One region of the Massilia sp. 01N417 genome, then DNA from elsewhere that is predicted to be linked to it. Evidence: riboswitches for the same ligand, from Rfam matches in the RefSeq annotation. Region 1 holds a riboswitch; the other holds the start of a gene.

Region 1 (4,477 bases):
CCCTTGCTGCAGCTGGGGATGCGCCTGGGTGAAGGCACCGGCGCTGCGCTCGCGCTGCCGCTGCTGCACGCGGCCGCCAACTTCCTGAACGAGATGGCGACCTTCTCCTCCGCCAGCGTCAGCGAAAAATCCGCCGCCGAATAAAGACACCAAGATGCAGCAGGTCCGCCTCTTCTTCATCGCACTGCAGTTCTTCACGCGGCTGCCGATTCCATCCTGGGTCGGCTTCGAAGCCAGCTGGCTGCAGCACGCCTCGCGCTACTTCCCGCTGGTCGGCTGCGTGGTCGCGGCCATCGCGGCCGGGGTCTACTTCGCCGCCGCCCTCGTGCTGCCGGCGCCGGTAGCGGCCGTGCTGTCGACCGCCGCCTCGATCTACCTGACCGGCGCCTTCCATGAGGATGGCTTCGCCGATACCTGCGACGGCCTGGGCGGCGGCATGACCCGCGAGCGCGTGCTCGAGATCATGAAGGATTCGCGGGTCGGCGCCTACGGTGCGATCGGCATCGTCTGCATGCTGGCCGCCAAGCTGACGGCGCTGGCGATGCTGCCGCCGCGCGTGGCGGTCGGCGCCCTGTTCCTCGCTCACCCGCTGTCGCGCCTGGCCGCCGCTTCGCTGATCTGGAAGCTGGACTATGTGCGCGGCGAAGGCAAGGCCAAGCCGCTGGCCCAGCAGATGAGCGGCGCCGAATTCGCGATCGCGACGATGTCCGCCCTGCTGCCGGTGCCGGTCCTGCTGGCGAGCGGCTGGATCGCATCGCCGGCCGTGCTGGCGGCCGTGCTGGCGGCCCTGCTGGCCGCCTTCTGGCTGGGCCGCAAGCTTCACATGCGCCTCGGCGGCTATACGGGCGATTGCCTGGGCGCGGTGCAGCAGCTGGCCGAGGCCCTGATCTACGTGGGCGTGCTGGCCACCCTCGGCCATGGCGCCTGGACCTGAACGGTGAAACTCTACCTGGTCCGCCATCCTCAGCCCGAGGTCGGCCAGGGCCTGTGCTACGGCGCCAGCGACGTCGCGGTCACGCAAGCCGAGCTCGCGCGCGTGCATGCCAGCCTGCGCATGGCCGGCCTGCCCGGGCAGTTGCCGGTGATTGCCAGTCCGCTGCGGCGCTGCGCCGAGCTGGCGCGGCGCCTGCAGCCGTACGGCCTGCGCTTCGATGCGCGCCTGGCCGAGATGGATTTTGGCCGCTGGGAGCTGCAGCCCTGGGACGCGATCCCGCGCGACGAAGTCGACGCCTGGGCCGCCGACCTGCTCCACTACCGCCCCGGCGGTGCCGAATGCGTGCTCGACGTCGCGCGCCGCGTGGCGGCCTTCGTCGACGACCTGCGCCAGGCCGGCGATGCCGAAGCGCTGCTGGTCTGCCATGCCGGCACCATCCGTCTCCTGTGCGCCATGCGCGACGCCGGGAGCCTCGACGAAGCCGCATTGAACGCCGCCCGCAGGCCGCACCGCATCGCTTACGGCGAAGTCGTCACGCTGGAAGTTTGACAACACGACGGGCTATTGGCCGTATAATGTCGGCGTTTTGGTGCTCGCGCCTGTGTTCTCAGGCGCAGTTAAACGGGAAACACGAAGCTCCTTGAACGAGCCGACGTGTGCTGCCCCCGCAACGGTAAGCAAGTGCCGCATGACGCGAAAGCTGATGCGGCAACCGTCTTCTCATACCACTGTGCGCAAGCATGGGAAGGTCAGACGGCCACACTTGCCAGCCCGGATACCGGCCAAAAGGTGGAAGCGACCGGCTTGCCGGCGTTTCTGTTCAATCTGGCCTACGGGGACGTCGGCCGGTTGTCCACGAAAGAAAAACAACGTCATGAGCTTTCCCGTTTCACGGCAGGCGGCCGCGCCCCTGCTCGCCCTCACCCTTGCCCTGCCTTCGATTTCCGCCCTCGCCGATCCAGCGCTCGAGACCGTGGTCGTCACCGCCGCCCGCACGCCCCAGCGCGCCGACGAGGTGATCCCCGACGTTACCGTCATCTCCAGCGACGAAGTCGCCCGTGCCGGCGCCGGTTCGGTGGCCGACCTCCTGCGCCGCCAGCGCGGCATCGAGATCGTGCGTAACGGCGGCCCGGGCGCCAGCACCAGCGTCTATCTGCGCGGCGCCAACAGCAACCAGGTCGTGGTCCTGATCGACGGCGTGCGCATCGGCTCCTCGACCACCGGCGCCGCCAGCTGGAATGCGATCCCGCTGTCCTCGATCGACCACATCGAGATCGTCTACGGCCCGCTCAGCTCCCTGTACGGCGCCGACGCGATCGGCGGGGTGGTGCAGATCTTCACGAAGAAGAGCGCGGGCATGCCTGCCTTCAGCGCCAGCGCCGGCGGCGGCAGCTACGGCACCAGCCAGTATGACGCCAGCGTGCACGGTTCCACCGGCGGCGAACACAGCGTCAGCTACGCCCTGAGCAGAGCGCGCGAGGATTCGAGCGGTTTCTCGGCCACCCGCTCCGGCTCGTCGAGCTACAACAAGGACGACGACGGCTACACCCGCAACAGCGTGAACGGGCGCCTGGCCCTGCAGCTCGCGCCGGGACACGAAGTGGGCGCGCAATTCCTGAAGAGCCGCCTGCGCGCGCAATACGACAGCGGCGCCTCCAGCTACGACACCCACAGCGAGCAGGACATCGACAGCTATGCGGTGTTCCTGAACGATCACATCCTGCCGAACTGGCGCAGCAGCCTGCAGGCCGCCCGCTCGAACGACAGGCTGGGCAGCTTTACCAGCGCGGCCGCCAGCGGCGCCAGCCAGATCGATACGCGCCAGGATGAAACCACCTGGCAGAATACCTTCGACCTCGACGGCGATACCCTGCAGGTCCTGTTCGGCCACCGCAAGGAAGAGGTGCTGTCCAGCTCCAGCACGGCCCTGAACCGTTCGCGCATCACCGACTCGGTCGCCGCCGCCTACGATATGCGCCGCGGCAGCCACCTGCTCGATCTCAGCCTGCGCAAGGACCATTCCGTCTACGGCGGCAAGACCACCGGCGCGGCCGGCTATGGCTTCGAGTTCAGCAAGGACTTGCGCGCCACCGCCAGCGTTGGCACCAGCTTCCGCGCACCAACCTACAACGAGCTGTACTACCCGGGTTACGGCCTGCCGACCAACAAGCCGGAACAGGGCCGCAATGCCGAGGCCGGCTTGCGCTGGCAGGTCGCCGGCGCCGAGCTGCAGGCGAACTACTACCGCAACCGCCTGACCGACATGATCGTGACGCTCAATCCCTGCCCGGGCCGCACCGGCAGCTGCGCCTACAACGTCAACCACGCCCTGCTCGAAGGCCTGACGATGTCGGCCGAGACACGCCTCCATGGCCTCGACCTGCGCGCCAGCGTCGACCTCCAGGATCCGCGCGACGAGACCACCGGCAAGCAACTGGCGCGCCGTTCGCGCCGCCACGCCAGCCTGACGGCCGGCTACGCGCTCGACCAGTTCGACCTCGGCGCCGAGCTGCAGGCCTCCGGCAGCCGCTTCGACGACGCCGCCAACCTCAATCGCCTGGGTGGCTACGGCCTGCTGAACCTGTACACTACATGGCGGTTCACGCGCGACTGGTCGGTGCTGCTGCGCCTCGACAATGCGGCGGACAAGCGCTACGACCTGGCGCGCAACTACGGCACGGCCGGACGCAGCTGGTTCGCCGCGCTGCGCTACGGTATCCGTTAATTCACTCATCAAGCCAGCATGCATCCACTTCATCATTCCGCCGCGCGCCAGCGCACCACCATGATCGTCGGCTCGCTCCTGCTGGCCGCCCTTGCCTGCCTGCTGTTCTCCGGCACCACGGGTTCGGTCACGGTCGGGCTGGCGGAATTGCCGGACGCGGTGGATCAGGTGCTGCACGGCCGCCAGGACACGCTGGCGGCTTCGCTGCTGGCGCTGCGCGCAGGCCGCGCGCTGACGGCCTTCGTCACCGGTGGCGCGCTGGCGCTGGCGGGCATCATGATGCAGGCCCTGCTGCGCAACCCGTTGGCCGATCCTTATGTACTGGGAATCTCGGCCGGGGCCTCGGTCGGCGCCCTGTTCGCGCTCCTGATGATGTGCGCGGCGGTGGTGGTCGACGGCGCCGCCCTGCTCGGTGCGGTGGCGGTGTCGATGTTGCTGTATCTATTGGCGCGGCGCGACATGCGCGGCGGCGTGGCGGCGGAAGGCGGCACCTCGACCCTGCTGCTGACCGGCGTCATCCTGATGTCGGCCTGCATGGCCCTGGTGACCCTGATGCTGTCGATCGCACCCGAAGGCGCCCTGCGCAACATGGTGTTCTGGATGATCGGCGACCTGGCCGGCACGCCGCTGCGCGTACTGCCCTGGATCGTGCTGGCCGGCGGCCTCGCTTTTGCCCTCCGCAATGCGCGCGCGATGAATGTGCTGGCCCTGCATGCCGATACCGCGCGCACGCTCGGCATCGAAGTCGGCCGGCTGCGCAAGGGCCTGTTCTTCGTCTCCGGCGTGCTGACCGCCAGCGCGGTGACGAACGCGGGTTC
Region 2 (4,477 bases), on a different contig from region 1:
CGACGCGCGCCTCGAGGTCGCGCATCAGGGTCGCGGTGCGGCTGTAGACCGGGCCGATGTCCTGCAGGCGGTCGTAGGCGTTCTGGCCCGGCGCGTCGGCCGGGTCGCTGCGCGGCGTGCCCATGCGCTCGGCCGCGAAGGCGTCGAAGGCCGGCTTGATGCCGAGCCTGCGGGTAAACGGCGTGCCGGCATGGATCTTCTGGCCGCGGTCGCGGATCATGCGCAGGTCCCAGTACTCGTTCAGGCCTTCGTCCAGCACCGGTTCCTCGAACTCGTTGTTCGCCAGGATGCCGTAGAAGTAGCCGTGGCCGAATTCGTGGATGGTGACGAAGTCCAGCAGGTACTGGCTGGCGAGGTCCGGCTCGACCTTCGCATAGCCTTCGGCCGTGAAGAAGGTTGGATACTCCATGCCGCCGGCTTCTTCCGCGTTGTGCGGCGGGATCACCACGGTGAGGGTCTTGTAGGGGTAGGGGCCGAGGGTGTTCGAGAAATAGCTCAGCGAATCCTTGGCCGCCTTCATGGCCGGCGCGGCGCTGGCCGCGTACTCGGGCGGATACAGCACGGTGACGGTGACGTTCGGGCTGCCCGGGCCGGTCCAGGTCTCGACCATCGGCCTCGCGCTGCGCTTGTCCGCGGTCCAGGCGAAGTCGTGGACGTCGCCCTGCACGTAGCGGTGGGTCAGCATGCCGTGCTGTTCGACGGGTGCGCCCTGCAGCTCGCCGGTGGCGCCGATCGTGTAGTCCTTCGGCGCCGTCAGCCGCACGTCGAAACTGCCGAAGTCGGCGTAGAACTCCGAGTTCAGGTGCATCTCGTGGGCGTTCCAGCGCGGCGTGGTGGCGCCGCGTTCGCCCGGCAGTTCCAGCACGCCGATCTTCGGGAACCACTGGCCCATCAGGTGGAAAGTGCCGAAGTAACCGGTGCGCGCCATCACGCGCGGCAGCTGGGTGTGGAAGTCGATGTCGAAGGTGGTCGAGGCGCCCGGCGCCACCGCGGCGGGCAGGTCGAAGCGCACCACGGTATGGTCGGTGGCCGGGCCGTTGTCCGGATGGACGAAGGTCCAGGGCACGGTGGCGTCGCCCTGGGTCACGCTGCGCAGCGCGATGTGGCCCCATTCGCCCTCTTTGATGTCGACGCCGGAGCGGAAGGCGGTGTCGCGCTGGCGCTTCTCGGTGAAGAAGGTGCTGCCGGCGCCTTCGAAGGCGTTCATGTACAGGTGGACGTAGACGCTCTTCACCGGCACGCTGCTGCGGTTGCGCCAGGTGAGTTTTTCGCGGCCCGTCACGGTGTGCTTGACCGGGTCGAGGGTGGCGTCGATGTCGTAGTGGACGACGCGGTCGGACAGCGTCGTCTCGAGCCCGGTGCGGATGCCGCCCCAGGCGTTTGCTGCGCTTGCCACGGTGACGGCGGCTGCGTTCGGCGCCGCCAGCGGAATGCCGTCGGGCGAAGGCGCCGGCGTGCCGGCCGCGGCGGGTGCGGGCGCTGCCTGGTCCGGCCCCGCCAGCAGGTCGGCGGTGACCGCCACTCCCGCCGCCAGCAGGACGGCCGCCGCACCCGTGCGCAATAGTGTGGAACCCAATCTCATGCAAAGACCCCCAAGGATGGATTGTTTATTAAGTTGTATTTGTGTTCACACTATATGCGAAAACCTTGCTTTAAATCTCACAGATCGCTACAAACGGCGCCGAAATCGCCCCCGGACGGCAGAGTTGTTGCTTATTAGGTTTATAATTCGCCGGTTCTGGTGCCCGCACGCATGGTCTATGCGTGCAGTTAAACGGGAAACACGGAGCGCAGGCGCCCCCGGCGCCGCGCCAACGTGTGCTGCCCCCGCAACGGTAAACAAGCGCCGCCTTGATGGCGGCTGGCCGCTCCAATCACCACTGCGTTCAAGAGCGTCCTACAGAGCCTAGGGCAAGGCGATGCAACACCGCCCCAGGCTTTGTAGGACGCTCTTGCAGGAAGGTGGAGCGGTCTGTCTTGCTAGCCCGGATACCGGCCAGGACAGGGGGAAGCGGGCACTGTGCCGCGCTTCCGTGACGAGCCGGTGTGCGGGGACGCGCGCCGGCCTAACGATCGAACACTGAATAATCGATGAACTCCAAAAAGCCGCTCGCGCTGGCCTGCGCCATTGCCTTTTCCATTCCTTTTGCCGCCCAGGCCGACGAAGCGCTGCCCAGCACCGTCGTCATCACCGGCTCGCGTTTTCCCAGCAACGAGGCGCTGCAGCCGATCGGCGCGACCGTCATCACCCAGGACGAGATCCGCGAAGCCGGCGTCAACGACGTCAACCAGGCGATCCGCAAGATCGGCGGCGTGTTCGGCCGCCAGAGCCTGGATTCCTCGCCGGACTTCGCGCTCGACCTGCGCGGCTTCGGCACCAATGGCGCGCAGAACATGGTGATCATGGTCGACGGCGTGCGCCTGAACGAGAATGAGCTGACCAGCTCGGTCCTGTCGACGATCCCGATCGACACCGTGGAGCGCATCGAGATCACGCGCGGCGGCAGCAGCGTGCTGTACGGCGAGGGCGCGACCGGCGGCATCATCCACATCATCACCCGCCGCTCGGCCCAGCCGGGCACGCACGGCTCGGTTTTCGCCGAAGCCGGGCAATTCCGTGAGCGCGACGTGCGCGCTTCCCTGTCGCACGTGGCCGGCAATATCAGCGCGGACGTGGCCGTGGCGCGCCAGGACAACGACAACTACCGTGACAACAGTAACTTTATCCAGAACAGCGTGTCCGCCGGGCTGCAGCTCACGTACTCGGGCGGCCGCGCCGGCGTGCGCATGGAAAGCGCGCGCCAGGACCAGCGCTTCCCGGGTTCGCTGACCCTGGCCGAGTTCCAGGCCGATCCGACCGATACCAAGACGCCGAGGGACTTCGGCAAACTCGATACCGACCGCGTCAACGCCTACGCCGAATACCGCCTGGGCGCGGTCGACCTGGCGGCCGAACTGTCGCACCGCGAACGCGAAGCCGACTCGAACTACTACTTCGGTTCGTCGGCATCGGTCACGCATTACAAGGGCCGCCAGAACCAGTTCTCGCCGCGTGCGCGCTGGCTGCATGACATCGGCGCTGGCATGCTGAATGAACTCGTGGCCGGCATCGACGTCATCGACTGGAAGCGCAAGACCACGTCCGACTTCTCGCTGGCCGACGCCAGCCAGAAATCGAAGGCCGTCTACATGCGCGACGAGCTGCGCTTCGACCCGGCCCACGACGGCCGCGTGGCGCTGGGCGCACGCCGCGAGATCTTCGACAAGGATTACGTCGACGCGATGGCCGGCGGCGCGGCCGACAACGGCTCGCAAGCCCAGAACGCCTGGGAGGCGCAGGGCAGCTATCGCGTGCTGCCGCAACTGGAACTGACGGCGCGGGCGGGGCAGAGCTACCGTGTGGCCAACGTCGACGAGAACAGCTTCCGCACCAGCCTGAGCCTGCTGAAGGTGCAGACCTCGCACGACCTGGAATTCGGCGCCAGCTGGGGCGACGAGCTGCGCAAGCTGAGCGCGCGCGTGTTCCGCCACAAGCTGGACAACGAGATCTTCTACGACCCGACCGCCTTCGCCAACACCAACCTCGACCCGACGCGCCGCCAGGGCTTCGAGATCGATGCCGAAGCCCAGCTGGCCCCCGCCTGGCGCGCCACCGCCCACTTGCAGCACGTCAACGCCAAGTTCACGGACGGCCCGAACGCCGGCCGCGAGCTGGTGCTGGTGCCGAAGAACGTGCTCACGGCCCGCCTGGCATGGCTGCCGGGCAATGGCCAGACCGCCGATTTCGGCGCGCAATGGGTCGACAGCCAGCGTTACGGCAGCGATTTCGACAACCGCTGTGCCGCCCGCATGCCGTCCTACGTGACCTTCGACGCGCGCTACGCCGTCAAGCTGGGCCCGTGGGAAGTCGCCGTCAACGGCCTCAACCTGGCCGACCGCCACTACTTCAGCAACGCCTACGGCTGCCAGTCCGGCATCTACCCGAGCGACGGCCGCCAGCTGAAACTGTCAGCCCGCTACGACTTCTGATAATTCGGGGTCAGAGCGATTTTTGCTGCAAATTCGGGGTCAGAGCGATTTTCCGGCTGACCCTTACGGCGCTGTCTCGCGCTGCCGAAGGCGAGGCTCGCGGCGCTGAAGTAGCGCCGCCCGCTGCTTTCGTTTCCAGCAGTCGATTGCACCGAAATGTGCTCTGACCCCGAATTTTGTCGGAAATGTGCTCTGACCCCGAATTACCGAAATGTGCTCTGACCCCGAATTTTGTCGGAAATGTGCTCTGACCCCGAATTACTGACCCTGAATTAACCCCGACTCATGCCCGAGGGTGTAACAAGCGGTAAGGGGTGCAAAAAATAAGCGGGGGCTAAGGTTGGCGGGCGAAAAAGTGGTAATCTCGCGGTCGTTTGCACAACCTACACTAGAAGGATACTTATGCGTTCCCTCCGTTTTGCCCTGCTTGCCGCCAGCCTCGTCGTCA

Evidence for each region. A riboswitch is a leader RNA that binds a small molecule or an ion and turns the genes downstream of it on or off. The one in region 1 is predicted to bind cobalamin.
Region 2: it holds a riboswitch for cobalamin, as region 1 does, so the genes downstream of both, AC1DOQ_RS23720 (TonB-dependent receptor) here and AC1DOQ_RS26380 (TonB-dependent receptor plug domain-containing protein) in region 1, are expected to answer to the same signal.

Annotation. Positions count from the first base shown of each region.
Region 1 is NZ_JBFTRS010000040.1:1,287-5,763, forward strand. Features, by position in the region: gene cobT (nicotinate-nucleotide--dimethylbenzimidazole phosphoribosyltransferase) at 1-144, shown strand, start outside; gene AC1DOQ_RS26370 (adenosylcobinamide-GDP ribazoletransferase) at 155-934, shown strand; gene AC1DOQ_RS26375 (histidine phosphatase family protein) at 938-1,483, shown strand; cobalamin riboswitch at 1,505-1,735, shown strand; gene AC1DOQ_RS26380 (TonB-dependent receptor plug domain-containing protein) at 1,809-3,659, shown strand; gene AC1DOQ_RS26385 (FecCD family ABC transporter permease) at 3,678-4,477, shown strand, end outside.
Region 2 is NZ_JBFTRS010000028.1:7,994-12,470, reverse strand. Features, by position in the region: gene AC1DOQ_RS23725 (M1 family metallopeptidase) at 1-1,582, opposite strand, end outside; cobalamin riboswitch at 1,723-2,015, shown strand; gene AC1DOQ_RS23720 (TonB-dependent receptor) at 2,092-4,029, shown strand; gene AC1DOQ_RS23715 (thiol:disulfide interchange protein DsbA/DsbL) at 4,432-4,477, shown strand, end outside.